2 regions of the Ensifer sp. 22460 genome follow, and region 2 is predicted to be linked to the other one. Evidence: riboswitches for the same ligand, from Rfam matches in the RefSeq annotation. Region 2 holds a riboswitch; the other holds the start of a gene.
What was found. Region 2 has a riboswitch for S-adenosylmethionine ahead of metA (homoserine O-acetyltransferase MetA). Riboswitches for the same ligand answer to the same signal wherever they lie in the genome.

Region 1: another riboswitch for S-adenosylmethionine. It lies ahead of ACTJKM_RS26310 (O-succinylhomoserine sulfhydrylase); the one in region 2 lies ahead of metA (homoserine O-acetyltransferase MetA).

Annotation. Positions count from the first base shown of each region.
Region 1 covers NZ_JBQENZ010000025.1:1,619-13,087, forward strand. The annotation lists gene ACTJKM_RS26310 (O-succinylhomoserine sulfhydrylase) at 75-1,259, opposite strand; SAM riboswitch at 1,305-1,383, opposite strand; gene ACTJKM_RS26315 (2'-deoxycytidine 5'-triphosphate deaminase) at 1,458-2,555, shown strand; tRNA gene ACTJKM_RS26320 (tRNA-Gly) at 2,637-2,711, shown strand; gene ACTJKM_RS26325 (transporter substrate-binding domain-containing protein) at 2,853-3,686, shown strand; gene ACTJKM_RS26330 (tellurite resistance TerB family protein) at 3,830-4,240, opposite strand; gene ACTJKM_RS26335 (thermonuclease family protein) at 4,390-5,244, opposite strand; gene ACTJKM_RS26340 (S24 family peptidase) at 5,258-5,908, opposite strand; gene ACTJKM_RS26345 (calcium:proton antiporter) at 6,090-7,178, shown strand; gene ACTJKM_RS26350 (winged helix-turn-helix transcriptional regulator) at 7,206-7,715, opposite strand; gene ACTJKM_RS26355 (SRPBCC family protein) at 7,851-8,324, shown strand; gene ACTJKM_RS26360 (LysE family translocator) at 8,385-8,966, opposite strand; gene ACTJKM_RS26365 (DMT family transporter) at 9,186-10,070, shown strand; gene ACTJKM_RS26370 (methyltransferase domain-containing protein) at 10,139-10,972, opposite strand; gene ACTJKM_RS26375 (GNAT family N-acetyltransferase) at 11,046-11,469, opposite strand, start outside.
Region 2 covers NZ_JBQENZ010000009.1:67,671-79,139, forward strand. The annotation lists tRNA gene ACTJKM_RS13450 (tRNA-Gly) at 92-166, shown strand; gene ACTJKM_RS13455 (aldose epimerase family protein) at 355-1,371, opposite strand; gene ACTJKM_RS13460 (vWA domain-containing protein) at 1,532-2,716, opposite strand; gene metA (homoserine O-acetyltransferase MetA) at 2,720-3,652, opposite strand; SAM riboswitch at 3,714-3,791, opposite strand; gene ACTJKM_RS13470 (NUDIX hydrolase) at 4,019-4,471, opposite strand; gene ACTJKM_RS13475 (AAA family ATPase) at 4,468-5,307, opposite strand; gene ACTJKM_RS13480 (RidA family protein) at 5,420-5,800, opposite strand; gene leuD (3-isopropylmalate dehydratase small subunit) at 5,809-6,414, opposite strand; gene ACTJKM_RS13490 (VOC family protein) at 6,569-7,000, opposite strand; gene ACTJKM_RS13495 (hypothetical protein) at 7,189-7,443, opposite strand; gene ACTJKM_RS13500 (HpcH/HpaI aldolase/citrate lyase family protein) at 7,569-8,474, shown strand; gene ACTJKM_RS13505 (DUF1737 domain-containing protein) at 8,471-8,677, shown strand; gene ACTJKM_RS13510 (metallopeptidase family protein) at 8,900-9,334, opposite strand; gene ACTJKM_RS13515 (ImuA family protein) at 9,505-10,458, shown strand; gene ACTJKM_RS13520 (Y-family DNA polymerase) at 10,373-11,469, shown strand, end outside.

The DNA.
Region 1 (11,469 bases), on a different contig from region 2:
GGGCGCCCGCTGCATGAGCGCCACGAGGGGTCGACGGCCGCCGCCTGTCGTGGCGGCCGTATCTTTTCGTTGCCTCAGGCTTTGACGGCCCTAAGCGCGCGGGCGAAATCCTCGACGACATCCTCGCTGTCTTCGATGCCGGCCGAGAAACGCACCGTGCCGGCGGAAATGCCCAGCTCTTCGCGGGCCTCGTCGGTCAGGTTCTTGTGCGTCGTCGTTGCCGGATGGGTGATCAGGCTCTTGCTGTCGCCGAGGTTGTTAGAGATGCGGACGATCTCCAGTGCGTTCTGCAGCGCGAAGGCCGCATCCTTGCCGCCCTTCAGTTCAAACGCGACGAGGGTGGAGCCGCCGGTCATCTGCTTGGCGATGATGTCGGCCTGCGGGTGATCCTTGCGGCCGGGGTAGATGACCTTCGCCACCTGCGGCTGCTCAGCCAGGAAGTCGGCGACGCGGCGTGCGGTTTCCGTCTGCTGGCGCACGCGCAGCGGCAGGGTTTCGATACCCTTCAGCAGCGTCCAGGCATTGAACGGCGACATGGCCGGGCCGGTATGACGGAAGTAGTCGTGCAGGTTCTCGTTGATCCATTCCTTGTCAGCAAGCACGACGCCGCCGAGGCAGCGGCCCTGGCCATCGATATGCTTGGTGGCGGAATAGACGACGATATGGGCGCCGAGTTCCAGCGGCTTCTGGAAGAGTGGCGTCGCAAAGACGTTGTCGACGACGACCTTGGCGCCGATCTGGTTGGCGAGCTTGGCCACACCGGCAATGTCGATGACTTCGAGGGTCGGGTTGGTCGGGCTTTCCAGGAAGAAGACCTTGGTGTTCTTCTGGATCGCCTTTTCCCAGTTGGCGAGATCGCGTCCATCGACCAAGGTGCATTCGATGCCGTATTTCGGCGCCAGCGTTTCGACCACCCAGCGGCAGGAACCGAACAGCGCACGGGCGGCAACGATATGATCGCCGGCCTTCAGCTGGCAGAGGATTGCTGCAGAAACGGCAGCCATGCCCGAAGCCGTGGCCCGCGCGTCTTCGGCGCCTTCCAGCATGCACATGCGCTTTTCGAACATGTCGTTGGTCGGGCTGCCGTAGCGGGCATAGATGAAGCCTTCGGTCTCGCCCTTGAAACGCGCTTCTGCCGCCTCGGATGTCTCGTAAACGAAGCCCTGGGTGAGGAAGATCGCCTCGGACGTCTCGCCATGCTGGGAGCGGGTGGTTCCGCCGTGGACGAGTTGGGTTGCCGGGCGCCAGTTTTTGCTCATGTGACGATCACCTTCAAAAACAAAAAAACCGGCCGCAAAAACGAGCCGGTTTGACACCCGGCCTTTTTAGCTACTTGTTTAACGTGGCTGCAAGCCGACCGGCCAAATCACCACGGGATAAAGCTTCAATACTGCTAGGGTGCGCTTGCGTCAATTCCCGGAGTTTGGTTTTGTCTCGCAACTGGAAAGAGGACTGCAATGGCCCGCGATACTGGGATTTTGGCCGACCGCGCGATTGCCGCGCTGCTCGAAACGGGGCGCCTGAAGAGCGAGAGGCCGCTGGATGACGATCAGATCCAGCCGGCAAGCCTCGACCTGCGCCTTGGCGCCAAGGCTTTCCGCGTCCGCGCGAGCTTCATGCCCGGCCCGTCCCACCTCGTCGCCGACAAGCTCGACCGGCTGAAGCTGCATGTCGTCGATCTCACCGACGGTGCCGTGCTTGAAACCGGCTGCGTGTACATCGTGCCGTTGATGGAGAGCCTGGCGCTGCCTGCGGGCATGTCGGCCTCGGCCAATCCGAAAAGCTCGACCGGCCGCCTCGACATCTTCACCCGCGTGATCACCGACCGCGCCCAGGAGTTCGACAAGATTCCTGCCGGCTATAGCGGTCCGCTCTATCTCGAAATCAGCCCGCGCACCTTCCCGATCGTCGTGCGCCGTGGTTCGCGCCTGTCGCAGATCCGCTTCCGCATGGGCCAGTCGCTGCTCTCCGAACAGGAGCTGCTGGCGCTGCATGAAAGCGACGTGCTGGTGGCGAGCGAACGCCCGAATGTCAGCGGCGGCGGCATTGCGCTGTCGATCGACCTCAAGGGCACCGGTCCGGAGGGTCTGATCGGCTACCGTGGCAAACACCACACCGCGGTCATCGACGTCGACAAGAAGGCGCAGCACAAGATCTTCGATTTCTGGGAGCCGCTCTACAGCCGCGGACGCGACGAGCTGATCCTCGATCCGGACGAGTTCTACATCCTCGTCTCGCGCGAAGCGGTGCATGTGCCGCCGCTTTACGCGGCCGAGATGACGCCGTTCGATCCGCTGGTGGGCGAGTTTCGCGTGCACTATGCCGGCTTCTTCGATCCCGGCTTCGGCCATGCCTCTGCCGGTGGCAGCGGTAGCCGCGCCGTTCTGGAAGTGCGCAGCCACGAGGTGCCGTTCATCCTCGAACATGGCCAGATCGTCGGCCGCCTGATCTATGAACACATGTTGGAGCGTCCTGACGGTCTCTACGGCCTCGGCGTCGGCTCCAACTACCAGGCCCAGGGCCTGAAGCTTTCGAAACATTTCCGCGCCGAGTAGGGATTTTGCACGGGACCCTCGTGCGATACCGCGCAAGGGTCCTTGACAGATCGTCCCGGTTCGGGAAATTTCGCAGGCATCGCGGGTGTAGTTCAGTGGTAGAACGCCAGCTTCCCAAGCTTGATGTCGTCGGTTCGATCCCGATCACCCGCTCCAATCCTTCCTGAAGCCTCTTTTGCCTCGTTCGAGCGAGACCTATGGCCAGTTGCCTTGCGGACGGTTACTTTACCGCTCGATGAATCATCCCGCGGTTCCAAGCGCCGCCCCTGAGACAAGAACCGTGCCGGCCCGCTGCCCATGAGATTTCTTTCCCTGTTCGCTCTCTGCGCGTCCCTGATCGCAACGCCGCTTGCGGCCCAGCCCAGGGACCTGCCCATTCTGTTCGATGCGCGCGAACGCATCGCCAAGCCCGATCTCACGGGCCTTGCGCGCTTGCGCTTCCTGACGACGGTCGACTTTCCGCCGTTCAACTTCATCGATCAGTCCGGCAAGCTCTCCGGTTTTCACGTCGATCTCGTGCGCGAGATCTGCCGCGAGCTCGACATCGAAGCCAAATGCCAGATCCAGGCAGTGACCTATGCGGAACTGCTGCCGGCGCTGGAGCAGGGGCAGGGCGAAGCGGTTGCCGCCGGTATCGCCGTCGGCCCGGAACTGCGCCAGCGCTTCGGCTTCTCGCGCGCCTTCATGCGGCTTCCGGCCCGCTTGGCCATCAACACCAAGGCGGCCGGCGCCGTGACGGGTCCGAAGGACCTCAGGAAAAAAACGGTCGGTGTCGTGGCGGGCACCACCCATGAGGCCATGTTCAAGGCGTTCTTCCCGAGTATCGGGGCCAAGGTCTTCCCAGATCGCGATGCCATGCTCACGGCACTGCAGAAGGGTGAGGTGCCGGCGGTCTTTTCCGACGGTTTGCAGCTTTCCTTCTGGATCTCAGGCACGACTGCCGGGGGCTGCTGCGCACTCGTCGATGGTGCCTATTTCTCGCAACGCTTTCTCGGTGAAGGCCTGACGATCATGAACCGCAAATCCGAACCGGCGCTGACCCAGGCGATCGACCACGCGCTGCTGGCGCTTTCGCGCAGCGGCCGGCTCGAGGAAATCTACCTGCGCTACTTCCCCAACGGCATCTATTGAGCGCCCACTGCATGTTTCCTTTAATCGTACCCGATCAAAGGTCAAAAACATGCAGCAATTCAAAGTGCTACAGCGACCTTTGCGCGTCTGATAAGACGCGCAGCGCTGTAGACAGCTTGGCGTGAACGCCAGGAAATGATGAGCTACCGGCGGAAGCGAGCAAGCGCCCCTCGTTCGATGGCGGCGCAGGTGAGCTTGTCGAGACCGAGGCGGTCGCGCAGCAATTGCAACAGCCGGATCTCTTCGTTGCGAATGCGCTGGTCCGCGGCGGCGATCTCGACGGCAAGTGCATAGGCCGTCTCATGGAACTTTTCCGGAAGCGCCTCGCGCACGATTTCCAGCGCGATGTCCAACCCCTCGGGAGCCGCGAGCTGGGCGGAGCATTCGTGGCCGATATGGACGAGCTGGTCCTCGTCGAATCCCTCGAAGACCGGCAGGAACTGCACCAGCCGGCCGATGCGGGTGAATTCGTCGTCGCTCATCTCGCGGTCGACCGCCGACATCATCACCATGACATAGATGAGCGCTTCGTGGTGGCTGAGGCTTGGCAGCATGGGTCTTTCCGGCGGTAGCGCAATTCCGGGAACGGCGTGAAGCGGTGTCCATCCGGATTGCAGAGTTTCAAAGAGTTGGATCATCTCACTGTTTCAACGATGTAATGAGATGATCTGGACGGTTGAGAGCTGGGAATTGCCGCGGCTGTTTACAAGTCTGGCTGCGGCTCGTCCATCCCGGTGCCGAGGGTTGGGTCGTCGAACGTCATCGGCGTGTGACTGAGGTCGCGCGGATCTTCGCCATAGAAGCCGAGCTTCGCCTGGCGCGCAGCGTCGGCCCGCGTCTTGAGCGGCGAGCCGGGTACCGGCGTCGCCCAGCCGTTGTCGACGAGCCAGGTTGCGAGATCCTGCCCGCCGAGCGAGCAGGAAGCGGTGGCCGATGCGCCGGCGCTCCCCTCGGGCATGTCGCAGCTGACCGCGCGTGCGCGCAGCAAGTTTCTGAAGGCCGTCCGTGCGACGATGCCGCAGGGCCAACTCTTCCCCCCGGTTTCGCAGGTTCTCTCTGCCTGCTCGGGCTCGATGCCATCGATCTGCAGCGTGAGCTTGTCGAACTGGATCACACCGGCGGCGATCGCCACGGGGCGATAGAGGATGGTCGGCCCGGCGGTCGCCTTCGCTTGCTTCTCCGGCTCTGACAGCGGGGCACGCGGCTCCGCGCGTTCGAGCGGCGCGCCGGTGACGGTGTCGGGCAGACCGAATTGTTGCGGCTCGATGGCGCGTGCGGCGTTTTCCGTCGTCGACGTCTGCGGTTGATCGCCGGTCGTAACCGCACCGGGCTGCGCGGTGCCGTCGGTCGGTGTTCCCAAGTCGAGCGGTACGTTATCATCCGTTTCGGCGTCATCCGGCGCCGGCTCGATTTCCGTCATGTCGGGCGTTTCGAGGACGAAGTCCGGCGTGGCGGCACTCTCGCGGTCGCGAATGGCGGCTGCACCCGCGTAGAGGATGCCGGTGAAAAGCGCGATCGCGGCGATGCCGCCGGCAAGGGAGTATAAATGCTGCCGCATCAGGAAGAACGTCCTATTGGCTGGCCCAGATGATCCGGGCGATCCATTCGATCTGGCTGATCTCGAAGCCCCGGTTCGGGTGCTCCGGGTTGAGGGAAAGGAGTTCGATCGTGCGCGGCGTCTGGCGTGTCAGGACCTTCGCCATGACCTCGCCTTCGCGTGTCTTGACCACGACGCGGTCGCCGCGCCGAACCTGCGCCCCCGGATCGACGATCAGGGTGTCGCCGTCGCGGTACAGTGGCAGCATGCTATCGCCCTGCACCTCAAGCGCGTAGATGCCCGTCCGGCGTTCCGCCACTGTTGGAAAGTCGATCACGTCCCAGCCCTGGCCGGCCGGAAAACCGCCGTCGTCGAAGAAGCCGCCGGCACCCGCCTGGGCGAAGCCGATCAGCGGGATCGCGGCACTTGCAGTCGCCGGGGTGGCCTGAGTGTCATTCGGGCTCAACAGGCTGGTGAACTGGTCCATCGTGGCGCCGGTCGCCTCGAGCACCTTGGCGATCGATTCCGTCGAAGGCCAGCGTTCCCGCCCGTCGGCAGAGTGGCGCTTGGACTTGTTGAAGGAGGTGGGGTCGAGCCCGGCGCGGCGGGCGAGACCGGAAGGCGAGAGCTGATTGCGCTCGGCCAATGCATCGATGGCGTGCCAGATCGTGCCGTGAGACAACATGCGAAAGGTCCGGGCCGAACAGGCGGCCACTTGCTGGGTTTGTTCGACACCACACTATCGAAACGCGAAGTACCGGTAAAGAATCCGAAGGAAAATAGTCCTTTCTCCGTCATTTGCTTTGGGGGCGGCGGCCCCTATAGTTCGCGTGACGGGCAGGACAGGCTTTCATCGGAGGGAACGTTTGTTGGCGCGCATGAGATCGGAGCGTCTGCTGTTCGTGGCCCTCGCTGCGGCGATTGCCGGGATCGCGCTGGAGCATGAGCTTCTCGAAATGGGGCGCCTGGCAACGCTTCTCGGTGCCGCCGGTCTCGTGGTGGCGATCGTGCTCGCCTCGCTGCGCGTGTCGCACCATGCCGAGGTGCTGGCGTCCAAGGTCGGCGATCCCTATGGCACGATGATCCTGACGCTCTCGGCGGTCTTGGTCGAGGTCGTCGTGCTGGCGATCATGATGACCAGCGAGACCTCGCCGACGCTCGTGCGCGACACGATCTATGCGGCCGTCATGCTCGATATCAACGGCATCCTGGGCCTCGCCGCCCTGCTTGGTGGCCTGAAACATGGAGAGCAGCCCTATAACGACGATTCCGCCCGCACCTACAGCGTCATGATTCTGACGGCGATGGGCATCTCGATGGTCGTTCCGGAGTTCGTGCCGGCGGCGAGATGGCATCTCTATTCGGCCTTCACCATCGGCGCGATGATCACCCTCTATGCCCTGTTCCTGCGCATGCAGGTGGGGGTGCACAGCTACTTCTTCAGCTACAGCTATCCGAAGGCGAAGGGCGAGGGGAGCGCGATACAGGGTGGGCCGGATCAGCCGGTGCTGCCGTCGATCGTGATACTGATCCTTGGCATCGTGTTGATCGGCGTGCTGGCGGAAGTGATGTCGTCGCTGCTGACCTCGGGCCTGAAGGGGAGCGGCGCCCCGCCGGCGGTGACCGCCATCGTCGTTGCCGTGATCTCTGCCTCGCCGGAAGTCATGACCGCGATGCGGGCGGCACTCGCCAACCGCATGCAGGCGGTCGTCAACATCGCGCTCGGGGCATCGCTTTCGACGGTGATCCTGACGGTGCCGGTCATGGAGGCGATCGCGCTCTATACCGGCCAGCCCTTCCTGATGGCCATGTCGCCGGTGCAGACGGTGATGGTGGCGGTCACTTTGATCGTGGCCGCGATCAACCTCAACGACGGCCAGACCAACGCCATTGAGGGCATGACTCATTTCGTGCTGTTCGCGACCTTCGTCATGCTGTCTGTGATCGGGCTCTGAGCGGATGAAGTGCCTGTTCGTATAGCCTCAGGCCGTCGCCTTTTCGCGTGCCTTTCTTGCCACCACCTCTTCATAGGCTGCCTGCAGTGTAGCGCGCACCCGCGGCGGACCATCGAGCAGCGCGCCGAGATGATCGTGTCGCAACTCGTCCATGAAGCGGTCCCAGAGTTCCGGACCGCCGTTTTCCATCTGCTCGGCGCGAATACTGAGCTCTTCGCTGACCGGCAGATAGCGCCGCCCCCAGGCGCCGAGCTGGGCCATGATCGGCACCAGCGCGATCGTCATCTCCGTGAGACTGTAGATCGCCTTCTGCTTGTGCGTGGGGTCGTCCGCCTTGGTCAGCATGCCCTGCTCGACCAGCATCTTCAGCCGATCCGCCAGGATGTTGGACGAGATGCCCTCCTGGGAACGCAGCAATTCCCGGAAGTGCCGTTTACCGCCGAAGATCATGTCGCGAATGATCAGCAGGCTCCATTTGTCGCCGAACACTTCGAGCGAAAGATTGATCGGGCAACCCGAGCGAATGTCGTCCTTCATTGGCACCTCTTCAAAACCGCTTGCATTATCGCATCAGTGAAGCTATCGTGCAACTGCTTTCAAAATTAGAGCAGTTTTTATATGAAACCAGTTAGGCAAAGGCCAGCGGTTTTCGAACATCAGAGGAGAGAGAACATGACCGACAGATCCGTGGAACATGCGAGCTTCACCATCGAGCGCAGCTTCAAGGCGACGCCGGGACAGGTGTTCAGGGCTTTCTCCGAGCCGGCCGCGAAGGAACGTTGGTTCGTCAGTGCTGACGGGCCGGTGGCCGAATTCAGCCATGACTTCCGCGTCGGCGGTCGCGAGAGCGGTCGCTTCAGCCAGGACGGCGAAACGATCTATCATGACGACACCGTCTATCTCGACATCGTCGAGAACCGCCGGATCATCTTTGCTTACACGATGGCTGAGAACGACAAGAGGATCTCGGCGTCCGTCGCGACCGTCGACATTCAGCCGGAAGGCAACGGTACGCGCCTCGTCTTCACCGAACAGGTTGCCTTCCTCGACGGGCTCGACAAGCTCGAATACCGGCGCGACGGTTGGCAACAATTGATCGGTGTGGCACTGGCAGAGGAACTCGGCGAAGCGGCTGTTGCTGCGTGACGCAGCAATCGGTCTCGTGAGCGCATTGAACCCCCGAGACCTTTCTGTCTCCGGGGGGTCTCAGTGCATGGCCGCGATCGCGCTGCCGGCGATGCCCACCGAAAAAAGGGTGAGACAAACGGCAGCAATCCGTCGCGGCAGATGCGAGACCGACAAGCCCGTCGACATCTGCACCAGCATGGCGCCGGCGCCGATCCAGGTCGATCCGGCGGCGACGACCAGCAGCGAGAAGCCGGCGATCCAGGGCCAGACGGCGGCCAGTCCAGTCTGTGGCAAGAGCACCAGGGCGACGATCAGCGCCTTCGGATTGAGCAGCGTCGTAACGAAGACCTGGCGGATGGAGATGACGACACCTTCGCTGCGCTCGGCATCGGTGGTCCAGAGCGCATAGGCGAGGTAGAGAACCCAGCAGGCGGCGACGAGCCTGAGCGCAAGGCCGAGCTGCGGATGGGCGGCAAGGAATGGCGCCAATAGTGCTACGGCCGGGATGATGACGGCGAGATAACCGCCGAGCTCGCCGGTGAGCAACGGCAGCGAACGGCGGAAACCGGCAGAGGCGCCGGACAGCCAGAGCAGCGTGTTTGTCGGCCCCGGCGTTGCGAGCAGGATCAGGGCGGCGAGGGCGAAGGTGAGCGGCTGCATGTCGTTGAACCTGGTTTTGTGGCCGTTATCGCCGTCTTCTACCAGCCGCGCAAGCGTCCGCTCTTGATCTCCATCAAGCGTGGCGCCCGATAGTACCGGAATCTACCCGCAAGAAATCGCCACACGTGTCCGTGGGAATGCCTCTTCCGCGTGTGTCGCGGCCGCGCTATCAGACGGGACGCTGCCGCTTCTCTCCCGCCGGCGCGATCGAGGCCTCCCATGAACAAGACCGTACTGTCAGGCATCGTCATGACGACGTTTTCCTATTTCCTGTTCTCGTTGCAGGATGCGTCGGTCAAATGGCTCGTCGTCGGCTATTCGGTCTGGCAGATCCTGTTTACCCGCAGCATCACCATTCTCGTGCTTTGCCTCGTCATCGGCCGCGGCAAGCTGGTGCGCAGCGCCATCTCATCTCCGGTGATCAAGCCGCTCTTCGTGCGCAACCTGCTGCTGCTCGCGGCCTGGCTTTCCTATTTCAACGCGGCGCGCGATCTTGGCCTCGCGGAGATGACGACGCTCTACTATGCAGCGCCGATCATCGTGACGCTGCTTGCCGTGCCGATCCTGAAGGAAGACGTGCCGCCGATCCGCTGGTTCGCCGTTTTCATCGGCTTCGTCGGCGTGCTCATCGCCTGTGACCCGCTCGGCACCGGCATGAAGCTGTCGCTGCCGGTGTTCCTGGCGCTCACCGCCGCCGTCTTCTGGGCGATCGGCACCGTCATGCTGCGCAAGACCGCGCTGCAGGAAACGACCTTGGTGCAGATGACCATCTCAAACGTCTTCTTCATCGCGATGACCGGGCTTGCGGTCGGCTTCTTCTGGACGCCGCCGGCGCTCTTCGACGTCGCACTGATGGCAGGCACCGGCGTGATTGCCGGCATCGCCCAGTACGCGCTGTTCGAGGGCATGCGTCGGGCGCCGATCTCGGTGATCGCGCCGTTCGAATACACCTCGCTCGTTTGGGCCTTCGGTCTCGGTTTCCTGATCTGGGGCGATGTGCCGGCGGCGAACGTCTTTGCCGGCGCCGGCCTGATCTTTGCGGCCGGTCTGCTGATCATCGTCGGCGAACGCCTGGCGCACCGTCGCGCCGGTGCTGCCGCCTAGAGCGCCGTGCGTTCGGAGCACAAAGGACGCTCTAGCTGAATTGATTGCAGAGCGATCAAGAGGCCGCTTCAGGCCTTCATGACAAGTGTTTCGGGCACCCGGCCAGTCAGCCGGAAGAACAGGTGCGAGGTGACGAGGACGGACGGGTCGGCGAGGTGCCGATCCAGCGCCATGAGGTCGTCGTCGAGATCGTCGCGGTCGATGAAGCCTTCACCGATCAGGCCGTCACGCACATTGTTGATGAAGTCTCTGAGGATCGGCCGGCGGTCGTGACCGGGCGGGTAGACATGCGCAACGGCATCGACCGAAATCGCCTCGACACCCGCTTGCCGGAACAGCCGGTGCACGCGGCGGCCGATATGGAGGTCGATGCCTCTGGCCGCCGAATAGGCGATATAGGCGGCAAGCAGGCGGTCCCAGGCGGGAAGCGGCGGATCGCAGATATGCGCCAGAAAATCGGCCTCGAAGCTCGCGATCCAGCCGCCGGGTTTTACCAGCGACACCATTTCGAGCACGATGAGCTCCGGCCGTGGCACGTTGACGAGCACCAGTCGCATATGGGCACCGTCGAAGGAACGGCGGGGCAGGCCCGTCGCATAGGCGTCGCCTTCGCGCACTTCCACCTGAGGCAGGGCGTGGCTGGCGACGAAACGGCGCGCAAGTTCGACGAAGTGCGGGTCGCGCTCGATACCGAGCACGGAGCCCGTCGGCCCGACGCGTTTGCCAAGCAGGTGCAGCACGCCGCCGGGGCCACAGCCGAGATCGATGACGCGCTCGCCTGGCCGGATGCCGACCCTTTCGAGCTGCTGGTCGGAATCTGGGGCAAGATTGGCAATCTGTCGCTTCAGGCGTTCTTCCTCGGGCCCGGCGCGCCCAAGCAGATAGAGATCAGGCTCGCTCATGGCGTGTCCCCCTCTGATCCCGGCGAGCATGCGCCCGCGCAGGGAGGCCGTCAATCGGGAGGTGCAAGTAGCCTTAACGCACCTGCGACGTCATCATGCGCCGTTCTGGGGTCTCCTCGTAGATGCTGAGACCTTCGCGCTGGTAGAAGGCGACGGCGGGGTTGGTGGCCAGGACGCTGAGGCGCAAGGGCAGGCCAACCGCCCTTGCTTCGCCGAGCACCTGCCTGAGCGCGATCGCGCCATTGCCGCGTTTCTGATGGCCGGGCGCCACATAGAGCTTGTTGACCCAGACATGGTCGTTGCGCACGGTGACCGAGACGCAGCCGACATCCTCGCCGTTCGCAACGATGATGCGATGTTCGTCAAGGATAAGCGCATCCGCCGGACGCGGCCGCCAGTTGCCCCAGAGCGCCATGGCATAGTCGCGCATGCAGGCCTCTTCCAGCCAGTGCAGATAGGGTTCGTCGCCGGCGATCGCGGGGCGGAGCAGGACTTTG
Region 2 (11,469 bases):
GCATTCCAAAATCGCTTAGGCCATATACCGCCCGTCGCCGCAAGACAGCGACGCCACGGTCCACCGACTACCCCCGGACCGCGGTTTATGAGCGGGTGTAGCTCAGGGGTAGAGCACAACCTTGCCAAGGTTGGGGTCGGGCGTTCGAATCGCCTCACCCGCTCCAATTTCTCCCAACCACTTCATTTCACTGTTATTTTGGAAATGAACGGCATCCGCCGTCAGGCGCATTGCGCTTCGCAACCGGATGCTTCGCCATGCGAACACCTGTCGGCGATCGGACAGCACGACGGTCCTTGGAACGTTCGCCGTCCCTTCCCTTGTCGCTAGAGATCGTCGACGCCCGCGCGCCACTCAGCTCTTCATGAAGACGTAGTCCGTCTCCTGCCGGCGGATCTCACCGGTGCGCAGTACCGCGTTCGGGAAGCCGGCATGGTTGATGGCGTCCGGCCAGATCTGCGTTTCCAGGCAGAAACCGGCAAATGCGCCGTAGCGGCGTCCCTCGAGGCCGGGGACGGGGATGTCGAGCTTTGCGCCGGTATAGAGCTGCACACCAGGCTCGGTCGTCAGCACTTCGAGCGTGACGCCGGAATTGATGCTGCGGGCAAGCGCCACCGAATGTTTCGCCATGGGCTCGTTCGAAAGGCAGAAATTGTGGTCGTAGCTGATGCGTTCACCTTCGGTCTGGCGACGCATCGACGTCATTTCGCGGAGATCGAAGGCGGTGCCCTCGACCGCACGGATCTCGCCCGTCGGCACCTGGCGTTCGTTGGTCGGCAGGTAGTGGTCGGCGGCGATCATGATGTCGTGTCCGAGCGCGTCGACAGTGCCGTCGAGATTGAAGTAGCTGTGCTGGCAGACATTGGCGAGCGTCGGCCGGTCGGTCTCGCTCTCGTAGACGACGCTCAAGACGCCGCCGGGCTTCAGCGCGTAGGTGCAAGTGACCTTGCAGTTGCCGGGATAGCCGGCGCGTCCATCCGGATCGGTAATGGTGAGCGTCACGCTATCAGGCGTCTGGCGGACGATCGTCCAGTTGCGCTTGCCGATATTGTCGCTGCCGCCGTGCAGGTGGGTGACACCCTTCTCGTTCAGTTCGAGCTGGTAGGTCTCACCGTCGAGCGTGAAGCGCCCGTCGGCGATCCGGTTGGCGCAGCGCCCCGGTGTCGCGCCGAGATAGGGCGAATGGGCGAGATAGCTTTCGAGATCGGCGAAACCGAGCACCAATGGCGGCTCATGGCCTTCCAGGCGCAGGTCCTGGATCACCGAGCCCCAGGTCAAGACATGGGCGGTGAGGCCGCCACCGGAGAGCACCATACGATGGACCGGCTCGCCGGACGGCAGATGGCCGAAGATTTCCGTGTTCTGATGCATGTTCACCGCTGGCTCCCTCTTCGCGACCGCAGCAACCTGCGTCATTTCCAAAGGCACGGCAACCGGAAAATCATACTAAATGGGGCCTTGCTTCGTCTCTGGCCTGAGGGCAAAAACGTCTAGCTATTCAAGGTGCTACAGCGACCTCTCTGCGGTCATGTCAGCGCGATAGCTGCTTGGTGGCATCCTGCAGGCCGGCGAGCGTCAAAGGGAACATCCGCCCCTCGAACAGGCTCTTCACCATGCCGATCGACTGGGTGTAGCCCCAGTGCTGTTCGGGCACGGGATTGATCCAGATCGAACGCGGAAAATGCGCTGTCATGCGCGAAAGCCAGAGTGCGCCTGCCTCGTCGTTCCAATGTTCGACCGAGCCGCCGGGATGGCTGATCTCATAGGGGCTCATCGACGCGTCGCCGACGAAGATGGCGCGATAGTCGCCGCCATAGGTGCGCAGCACTTCGGTGGTGCGGGTGATGTCGACGCGGCGGCGACGATTGTCCTTCCACAGACCCTCATAGACACAGTTGTGGAAGTAGAAATGCTCCATATGGCGGAACTCGCCGCGGGCGGCTGAAAACAGTTCCTCGACGATGCGGATGTGATCGTCCATCGAGCCGCCGATATCGAAGAACATCAGCAGCTTGACCGCATTGCGGCGTTCGGGCCGCGTCACCACGTCGAGATAGCCGTGCTCGGCGGTGGCACGGATCGTGCCGGAAAGGTCGAGTTCGTCAGCCGCCCCCTGGCGCACCCAGCGCCTGAGCCTTTTCAGCGCCACCTTGATGTTGCGGGTGCCGAGTTCGACCGTGTCGTCATAATCCCTGAACTCGCGCCGGTCCCAGACCTTGACGGCGCGGCGGTGGCGCGACTGGTCCTGGCCGATCCTGACCCCTTCGGGATTGTAGCCATAGGCGCCGAAGGGGGAGGTGCCGGCGGTGCCGATCCATTTCGAGCCGCCCTGATGCCGGCCTTGCTGCTCCCGAAGCCGTTGGCGCAGGGTCTCCATCAGCTTGTCGAAGCCCCCGAGGGATTCGATCAGGCGCTTTTCTTCCTCGGTCAGGTGTTTTTCGGCGAGCTTGCGCAGCCAGTCCTCGGGGATGACGGCCTCTTCGCCCGTCTCCATGGGATTGACCGCCTCGAGCCCGGAGAAGCAGTGCTGGAACACCCGGTCGAAGCGGTCGATATGGCGCTCGTCCTTCACCAGCGCCGTGCGCGCCAGGAAGTAGAAGGCTTCGACATCGAATGTGGCGATGCCCGCCTCCATCCCCTCGATCAGCGACAGGAATTCCCGGAGCGTCACCGGAACTTTCGCCGCTTTGAGTTCGAGGAAGAAGGGGATGAACATCGGTCAGTCCTGGCTTTCTCCGGTGCCGATCTCTGCGAGATCATAGGGCGTCGTCTGGTACATCTCGTTGATCCAGTTGCCGAAGAAGAGGTGCGCATGGCTGCGCCAGCGGTTCTGCGGCGGCAGGGTCGAATCGTTGTGCGGGAAATAGTCGTGCGGCATCTTGATCGGCACGCCTGCGTCCACGTCGCGAAAATATTCGTCCGACAGCGAGGTCGAATCATACTCCACGTGGTTGAACATGTAGAGCCGGTTGCCCTTTTTCTCGTGCACGAGGCAGACGCCCATCTCCTTCGATTCCATCAGGATTTCGAGGCTGGGCACCTTGTCGATGTCGGCACGCCTGACCTCGGTCCAACGCGAGACGGGGACGGCGAAGTCGTCGGAGAAGCCGTTGAGATAGACCGACGAGCGATTGAGGTTCTGGTGGCGGTAGACGCCAAAGGCCTTCTCGTTCAGCGGATACTTCGGCACGTCGTGGAAATGGTAGATCGCCGCCATCGCCCCCCAGCAGACATTGAGCGTCGAATGCACGTTGGTCTCCGTCCAATCGAGGATGCGCTTCAATTCGTCCCAATAGGTGACGTCCTCGTATTCGAGCGTCTCGACCGGCGCGCCGGTGATGATGAAGCCGTCGAACTTGCGGCCCTTCACCTCGTCCCAGGTCTCGTAGAAAGAAAGCAGGTGATCTTCCGAGGTGTTCTTCGCCCGGTGGGCGCCGATGCGTACCAGCGACAATTCCACCTGCAGCGGCGAGGCGCCGATCAGGCGCGCCATCTGGATCTCGGTCTTGATCTTGTTCGGCATGAGGTTCAGGAGCCCGATCTGGAGCGGGCGGATATCCTGACGGATCGCCACGGTCTCGGTCATCACCCGCACACCCTCATGCACGAGGGTTTCGAAAGCGGGCAGCGTATCGGGAATCTTGATGGGCATGGGCTTCCACTCGATCAATACAAAAAAACCGGCGGCGATTGATCGCGACCGGTCCTCGGAAATCCAACTTTCCTCGGCCCTTTAGCGACTTGTTTAACGTGGCTGCAAGCCGGCCGGCCAAATCACCACGAGGAATTTGATAGCGCGACTGGGGCGCGGGGGTCAAGAAAAACGATTCGGGCGGTCGGGCGGCCCCTCATCCCGCTGCCGCGACCTTCTCCCCGCAGGCGGGGAGAAGGGAGCTTGTGGCACCCGCTCGCGCCTCCCAGGGGCCGATCATTTCCGTTCCAGAAAGAAGCCCGGACATCATTGTCTCGCGGCGACCGTCGCCATTTCCGTCCCCTCTCCCCGGCTGCGGGGAGAGGGCTAGGGTGAGGGGCAACTTCCGTGCGTGTGAAGATAATCTAGGCCGTCCTGCATGCCGTATCCGAGCCGACGGCTAGCCTCGTCTAAGCCGAGCCAGAAGAAGCGAAAGCGGATCGGCGCACCACCGCCAAAGGGCGTCATTTCATGGTGCAGCCAGGTTTTCTGTTGCTCGCCGGCAAGGGCGACATGAAAATAGTGCCGGCGATGGCAGATGGTCTGGCCTTCCTTCCGGAAGGAGTAGTCCTTCGTGACGAGATGGGTGAGGGCCCGCGATGGCGTCAACCCGGTCTCTTCCACGAATTCCCGCAAGGCGGCAGCTTCAGGGCTTTCGCCCGGCTCCATCGTGCCGCCGGGTACCTGCAACTCGATTTCGGGAAAGTCCGGCTCGTCGAAGACCAGCAGGTGGTCCTGCCAGGTGGCGTAGATCAGGACCTTGTGGGCGTCCGGCCTCATCCGTCGCGGCGCGCCATGAAGGCCAGGCGCTCGAAGAGATGCACGTCCTGCTCGTTCTTCAACAGCGCCCCGTGCAGCTTCGGCAGCATGGTCTTGGCGTCGACGCGGAGGTCGGCCGGATCGACCTCGTCGGCGACAAGCAGGCGGATCCAGTCGAGCGCTTCGGAGGTGGACGGCTTCTTCTTGAGGCCCGGCACCTGGCGGATGTCGTAGAAGGCGGCAAGGGCCGCAGATAGCAGCGTTTTGCGGATGCCGGGATAGTGCACCTCGACGATGCGCGCGAGCGTTTCGGCATCGGGGAAGCGGATATAGTGGAAGAAGCAGCGACGCAGGAAGGCGTCCGGCAGTTCCTTCTCGTTGTTGGAGGTGATGATGACGATCGGCCGGTGACGGGCGCCGATCATCTCGCCGGTCTCGTAGACATGGAATTCCATGCGGTCGAGTTCCTGCAAGAGGTCGTTCGGAAACTCGATGTCGGCCTTGTCGATCTCGTCGATCAGAAGCACCACGCGACGGTCGGCCTCGAAGGCCTGCCAGAGCTTGCCCTTGCGGATATAGTTCCTGACCTCGTTGACGCGCTCGTCGCCGAGTTGGCTGTCGCGCAGGCGCGACACGGCATCATACTCGTAAAGGCCCTGCTGCGCCTTGGTCGTCGACTTGACGCTCCATTCGATCAGATCGAGGCCAAGGGCAGCGGCAATCTGGCGGGCAAGCTCGGTCTTGCCGGTGCCGGGTTCACCCTTGACGAGCAGCGGCCGCTCCAGCCGGATCGCAGCATTGACGGCGATCATCAGGTCCTTGTCGGCGATGTAATCTGCGGTGCCTTCGAATTGCATAATCGTCTTCCGGTTCAGCATAGGTCTAGCAGGCGGTGTCCATGGACTATCGCATATTGGCCAAAATCGGAATCGATTTGAGAAGAGATGGCGTGAGCAGAAAAGCTCGGTCTCAGCCGCGGAGGGCGGTGACTTCGATCTCGATCAGCATTTCCGGGCGGATCAGATCGCAGACGATCATGGTTGCGGCCGGACGGATCTCGCCGAAGACTTCGCCGAAGATCGGGAACACCCGGTCGGCGAAGCTGGCATCGGTGACGTAGTAGTGATTGCGCACCACGTCTTTAAGCGAGAAGCCCGCTTCCTTCAGTGCGCCCTCGATCGTCTTCAGGCAATTGCGCGCCTGCTCTTCCACCGTTTCGGGCATGGTCATGGTGGCATAGTCGTAGCCGGTCGTGCCGGAGACGAAGCACCAGTCGCCCATCGCGACGGCACGCGAATAGCCTGCCGTCTTTTCGAAGGGCGAACCCGAAGAGATGAGCTTGCGCGCCATGTCTCGCTTTAAGCCCAGGGGCGCGAGGCGCCGACCGTCTTCTCGAAGCTGTCGATCGCGGTTGCCTTTTCCAGCGTCAGGCCGATATCGTCGAGGCCGTTCAGCAGGCAGTGGCGCTTGAAGGCATCGACCTCGAACTTGACCGAGCCGCCGTCCGGGCCGGTGATTTCCTGGGATTCCAGGTCGACCGAGAGGATGGCGTTGGAGCCGCGCGAAGCGTCGTCCATCAGCTTGTCGAGGTCGGCCTGGCTGACGACGATCGGCAGAATGCCGTTCTTAAAACAGTTGTTGTAGAAGATGTCGGCAAAGGACGTGGAGATCACGCAGCGGACGCCGAAGTCGAGCAGCGCCCAGGGGGCATGCTCGCGCGAGGAGCCGCAGCCGAAGTTGTCGCCGGCAACCAGGATCTTGGCGTTCTGGTAGGCGGGTTTGTTGAGCACGAAGTCCGGGTTGACCGAGCCATCCTCATTGTAGCGGGCTTCGGCGAAAAGACCCTTGCCTAGGCCGGTGCGCTTGATCGTCTTCAGGTAATCCTTCGGAATGATCATGTCCGTGTCGATGTTGACGACGGGGAGGGGGGCGGCGACACCGGTGAGCTTGACGAATTTTTCCATAACTTCAGGCCTTCGATTTCAGAAGAATGTTGCGCTAGCGTTTAGATGAGTTTTGCGCCGAAATGAAGGAAAATCTATCCAAACACGCTCCGCCGGGCGGGTGAAAATGCCCGCCCGTGAAAGCTTCGTCCGGATTTCGATTGTCGGGAAGCCCTCAGCCTGCCTTCACCGGGCTGTTCATGGCCCAGAGAACGCCGAAGGGATCGCGGAGCTGGCCGTAGCGGTCGCCCCAGAACATCACCTCGATCGGCATCACCACCTCGGCGCCGGCGGCAACGGCGCGGTCCCACCAGGCATCGATGTCCTCGACGGTGAGCGTCAAGGTAAAGGCCTGCGGCTTTTCCAGCGGATGGCCATATTCCGGATAGGCATCCGCCAGCATCAGCGAGCTGCCGTTGACGTAGAGATGGATGTGCATCGTCCGGCCCTGCTCGTCGAGCGGATGCCGGTTGACCTCCTTGGCGCCGAAGGCGCGCTGGTAGAATTCGGATGCCTTGGCGGCGCCATCGACCTGAAGATAGGGCAGAAGCCCGTTCAGGACCGGTGCCGGCTGCTTCGTTTCGGTTTGCTGCGTCTCAGTGTCCATGTCGTTCTCCATCCTGTTCGAAGAGCCAGGACCGTGCTGGCCTGCCTCAAGGACGGACATGGAGCGATCGATCCGACACGGGGATGGAAAAATTTCGCAGCCGGCTGAATGGCAGCTCTCGAGAAACAGCAAAAGGCTTCGAGCCGATTACGGATCGGCCCGATTGCGGATCACTACGATCGCCGGGATCAGAGGTCGATGATCGTGCCGCGACCGTCGTTCCAGATGCGCATCTCGCGCTGGCCGTGGGCGGCAGCGGCGGCGGCCGGACGGGCGGTGGCGCGGGCCGGCCTGAGGTTCAGCCGGGCGGCAATCGCGCTGCCGATCACGACGACGGCGGCGATGCCGGCCAGTGCCAGCGCCAGCGAGGCGGTCAGAACGAAGGCCGCAAACGTGATGGTCAGGGCTGCGGCCGTGAAGAGAACAGAGCGAATGCTTTGCATAATCGTCACCTTTCTGATGGCGATGTGGGGGCTCCTCCCCGCACTTGCAAGAGGCGGCTTTGCGAAAGGGGTGCGGCGGTTCGCCTCGTCTTGCGGAACGAGGCAAAGGCGGGCACAACTGAAACATGAGCAAATCGATCGAACATCACCCGGTGCGCCTGCGTCGCTCGGTGCTATCGGTGCCGGCCGACAATGCCCGCGCGCTTGCCAAGGTCGCTGAACTCGCGACCGATGCCGCGATCTTCGATCTCGAGGATGCGGTTGCGCCTGAGCGCAAGATGGAAGCACGCGAGGCGCTGGTTCGGCATCTGACGATGAACCGGCCGGATTGTGAGATCGTCATCCGCATCAATGCGCTCGGTTCCGGCTTTGGCCAGGACGATCTCGCCGCGGTGCTTGCGGCGAAGCCCGACGCCATTCTTCTGCCGAAGGTCGAAAGCCCGGCGGATATCCAGGCGGCGGCCGACTGGCTGGCCGAAAACGATGCGCCGGAGACGCTGCGTCTCTGGGCGATGATCGAGACGCCGCGCGGTGTCATCAACGCGCCTCTTATCGCCGAGACCGGCCGCACCTTCGGCGGCCGGCTCGATTGTTTCGTCGTTGGTCTCAACGACCTGCGCAAGGACACCGGCGTTCCGGATCGCCCCGGCCGTCCCTATCTGATCCCCTGGCTGATGCAGATCCTGCTGGCGGCGCGCGGCGGCGGGCTCGACGTCATCGACGCCGTGTTCAACGATTTTCGCGACGCTGATGGATTCGACGAGGAATGCCGGCAGGGCCGCGACATGGGCTATGACGGCAAGATGCTGATCCACCCGGCCCAGATCGGCCCGGCGAACGAACGTTTCGGCGTAGAGCAGATCGCTGTCGACGAGGCGCGCGCGATCATCGCTGCCTTTGCGCTCTCGGAAAACGCCGGCAAGGGCGTCATCAATCTCAACGGACGGATGGTCGAGCGGCTGCACCTCGATCAGGCCGTGATGCTCGCCGCCAAGGCGGATCTCATCGAAAAACGAAAGACAAGATCTTGAAACTCTATCGCTTCCTGACCGGTCCCGACGACGCTTCCTTCTGTCACAAGGTGACGGCAGCGCTGAACCAGGGCTGGAGCCTGCACGGCTCGCCCACCTATGCCTTCAACGCCGATACGCAGCACATGCAGTGCGGCCAGGCGGTGTTCAAGGAGGTCGAGGGCAAGGATTACACCCCGGATATCAAGCTGTCGGAACAGTAGTCGAGGCTGTTTGCCGTCGTGCAAGTTTGCCCCTCACCCTAACCCTCTCCCCGCAGGCGGGGCGAGGGGACGCGGTTGATGCTCGCAATCGGCGTGTGAGGCCTGTTTTCTGGTATCGGTTAACCCGTGCTCCGATTGGGATGCGAACGGTACCGCGAGTCTCCTTCGCCCCGCTTGCGGGGAGAAGGTGCCGGCAGGCGGATGAGGGGCAGATAAAACGGGTTAGCCGCCGACGTGCTCGACGCTGGCTTCGATCCGCTCCATGTCGTCGTCGGAAAGGCCGAAGTGATGGCCGATCTCATGGATCAGGACATGGGTGATGATGTCACCCAGCGTCTCCTCGTTCTCAGCCCAATAGTCGATGATCGGGCGGCGATAGAGGGTGATGCGGTTTGGAAACTGGCCGGTTTCCATGGTGAAGCGCTCGCTGATGCCACGGCCCTCGAAAAGGCCGAGCAGGTCGAAAGGCGTTTCCAGTGCCATGTCCTCGAAAATGTCGTCGCTCGGGAAGTCGGCAACTTCGATGATGAGGTCGGTCGTCAGCTGGCGGAATTCCTGCGGCAGGTGGCCGTAGGCTTCCAGTGCGAGCTGTTCAAAAGTGGTAAGCGTCGGTGCGTGGCGTTCCCGCCAATCATCGGTCTGGTCAATGCGGGCCATAGGCACTCCTTGTTGCCCTCCATATAGCGATTTTGCCAGTGTTTTTCGAGTGTTGAATTCCGCGGGCATGGGGACAGGAATAAATTCTTAGAATTGGCTGTTGACTCATTTAGGAAGCTCTGGAATCTAATAGAACATAACATGAACATTTATGATGGGAGTTGACCGTCATGGCCGACAAAGCCGTGGAGCGGGAGACGGTACTTTCGCTCCGAGAGACCATAGCCAGGATCGAAAACCGTCGGCTTCCGGGCGTCGTGCGCGCCGCCAAGGCGGCCGATCCCGGCGGCTTCCGTCAGCGCGAGGAAGATGAGCCTGGCCGTCGGGCGCTTGCGCTCGGGGTTGCGGATCTGGACACGCTTCTCGAAGGCGGCCTACCGCTCGAAGGCATGACGGAAATCCGCAATGCCGAGACGCGCGATGCCGGCGCTGCCGCCGGTTTTGCCGCGGCACTCAGCGTGCTCTGCCAGCAGGCGCGCCTGGAAAAAGGCGAGCCGGCAGCTCCGGTTCTCTGGATCAGCCAGTCGATGGCTTCCAACGAGGCGGGCCTGCCCTATGGATTGGGTCTCAAGGCCTATGGGCTCGATGTCCGCGGCCTCGTCTTCAGCCTGCCGCGCACGGTGAAGGACGCGCTCTGGATCGCCGAGGCGGCGCTTTCCGTCCCGAGCTTCTGTGCCGTCATCCTGGAAATTCGCGGCAATCCCGCAGCTCTTGCGCTCAGCGAGAGCCGGCGCCTGCATGTTCGCTCACGCGCGGGCCATGTTCCCCTTCTGCTCCTGCGCCAGTCCGGGCACGAGGAGGCGAGCAGCGCCTTCTTCCGCTTCCTCGTCGAGCCGGCGCCGGCGCGCGAGCGTCCCCTACCGGATGGATCGATGCTTCGCGGCAGCATCGGCCATCCCGTCTTTCATATCATCGCCGAGAAGAGCAGGGCTCCTGCGCCGCTCGGCTTCCTGCTGGAGTGGAACCCCCATGACCGCCGCCTTTACCCCGTCGAGCCCCTACCAGCCGCTGCTGCGGCAGATCCAGAACCAGCGCATTCTGTCGCTCGCCTTTCCGCATCTTCCGGCCGATCGGGTCGCCCGCAAACGCTGGGGGAACTCGTGGCTTTCCCGCGGGCGTCCTGAGCATCCGCCTGTCGTCTTCGCTGACAAGGTGAAGAGCGCGATGCGCCTCGTCGCGCTCGACGGTTACGCCGAAAAGTGCGGGTTTCACATCGGTCAGGGTGTTGCCGAAGCCCGGGCCATGTGTCCCGAGATCGACGTGCTGCCGGCCGATCCCGCTGCCGATCGGGCCCTGCTCGAAGGCCTTGCGGATTGGTGTTGCCGCTATACACCGCTCGTCGCGCTCGATGGCGACAGCGGCCTCTTTCTCGACATCACCGGCTGCGCCCATCTTCTCGGCGGGGAAAAGGCGCTGTTCGACGATCTGCTCGCCCGTCTCTTTCATCTGGGGGTCGAAGCCCGCGCGGCGATCTCCTCTTCCGCCGGGCTCTCCTGGGCGGTGGCGCGGTTCGGCTCCGACGGCATTCTTGCCCCGGACGAGGCGGCGCGGGTGCTGGCGCCGCTGCCGATGGCGGCTCTTCGGCTGCCGCGGGAGACGATCGAAACGCTTGGCCGGGTCGGGCTCAAGCAGGTCGGCGACATCGTCGAGGCGCCGCGCGCGCCGCTTGCCCGCCGGTTCGGCGCGACCCTGCTTCTGCGCCTCGATCAGGCGCTCGGGCGGGAGGATGAGCCACTGTCGCCGCGGTTGCCCGTCGCCGCCCTCTCAGTGGAGCGCCGTCTCGGCGAACCGGTCCAGGGCGAAGACGATATTCTCGGCTTGACGGAAGAGCTGGCGATGCGGCTGAAGCCGGAACTGGAAAAGCGTGGGCAGGGCGGGCGTCTGTTCGAGCTTCTGCTTTTCCGCGTCGATGGCGCGGTCTTCCGCATCGCCGCCGGCACGTCCTCGCCGCTCAACGAGCCGCGGCGCGTCGCCGGTCTCTTCCGTGAACGGCTGCAGGCGGTGCACGAGGATCTCGATGCCGGCTTCGGCTTCGAAATCCTCAGGCTCTCGGTGCCGAAGAGCGAAAAATACGAGGCGATGCAGGAGGATTTCTCCGGCACGCCGGATCGCGAGCGCCCGCTTGCGGCCTTTGC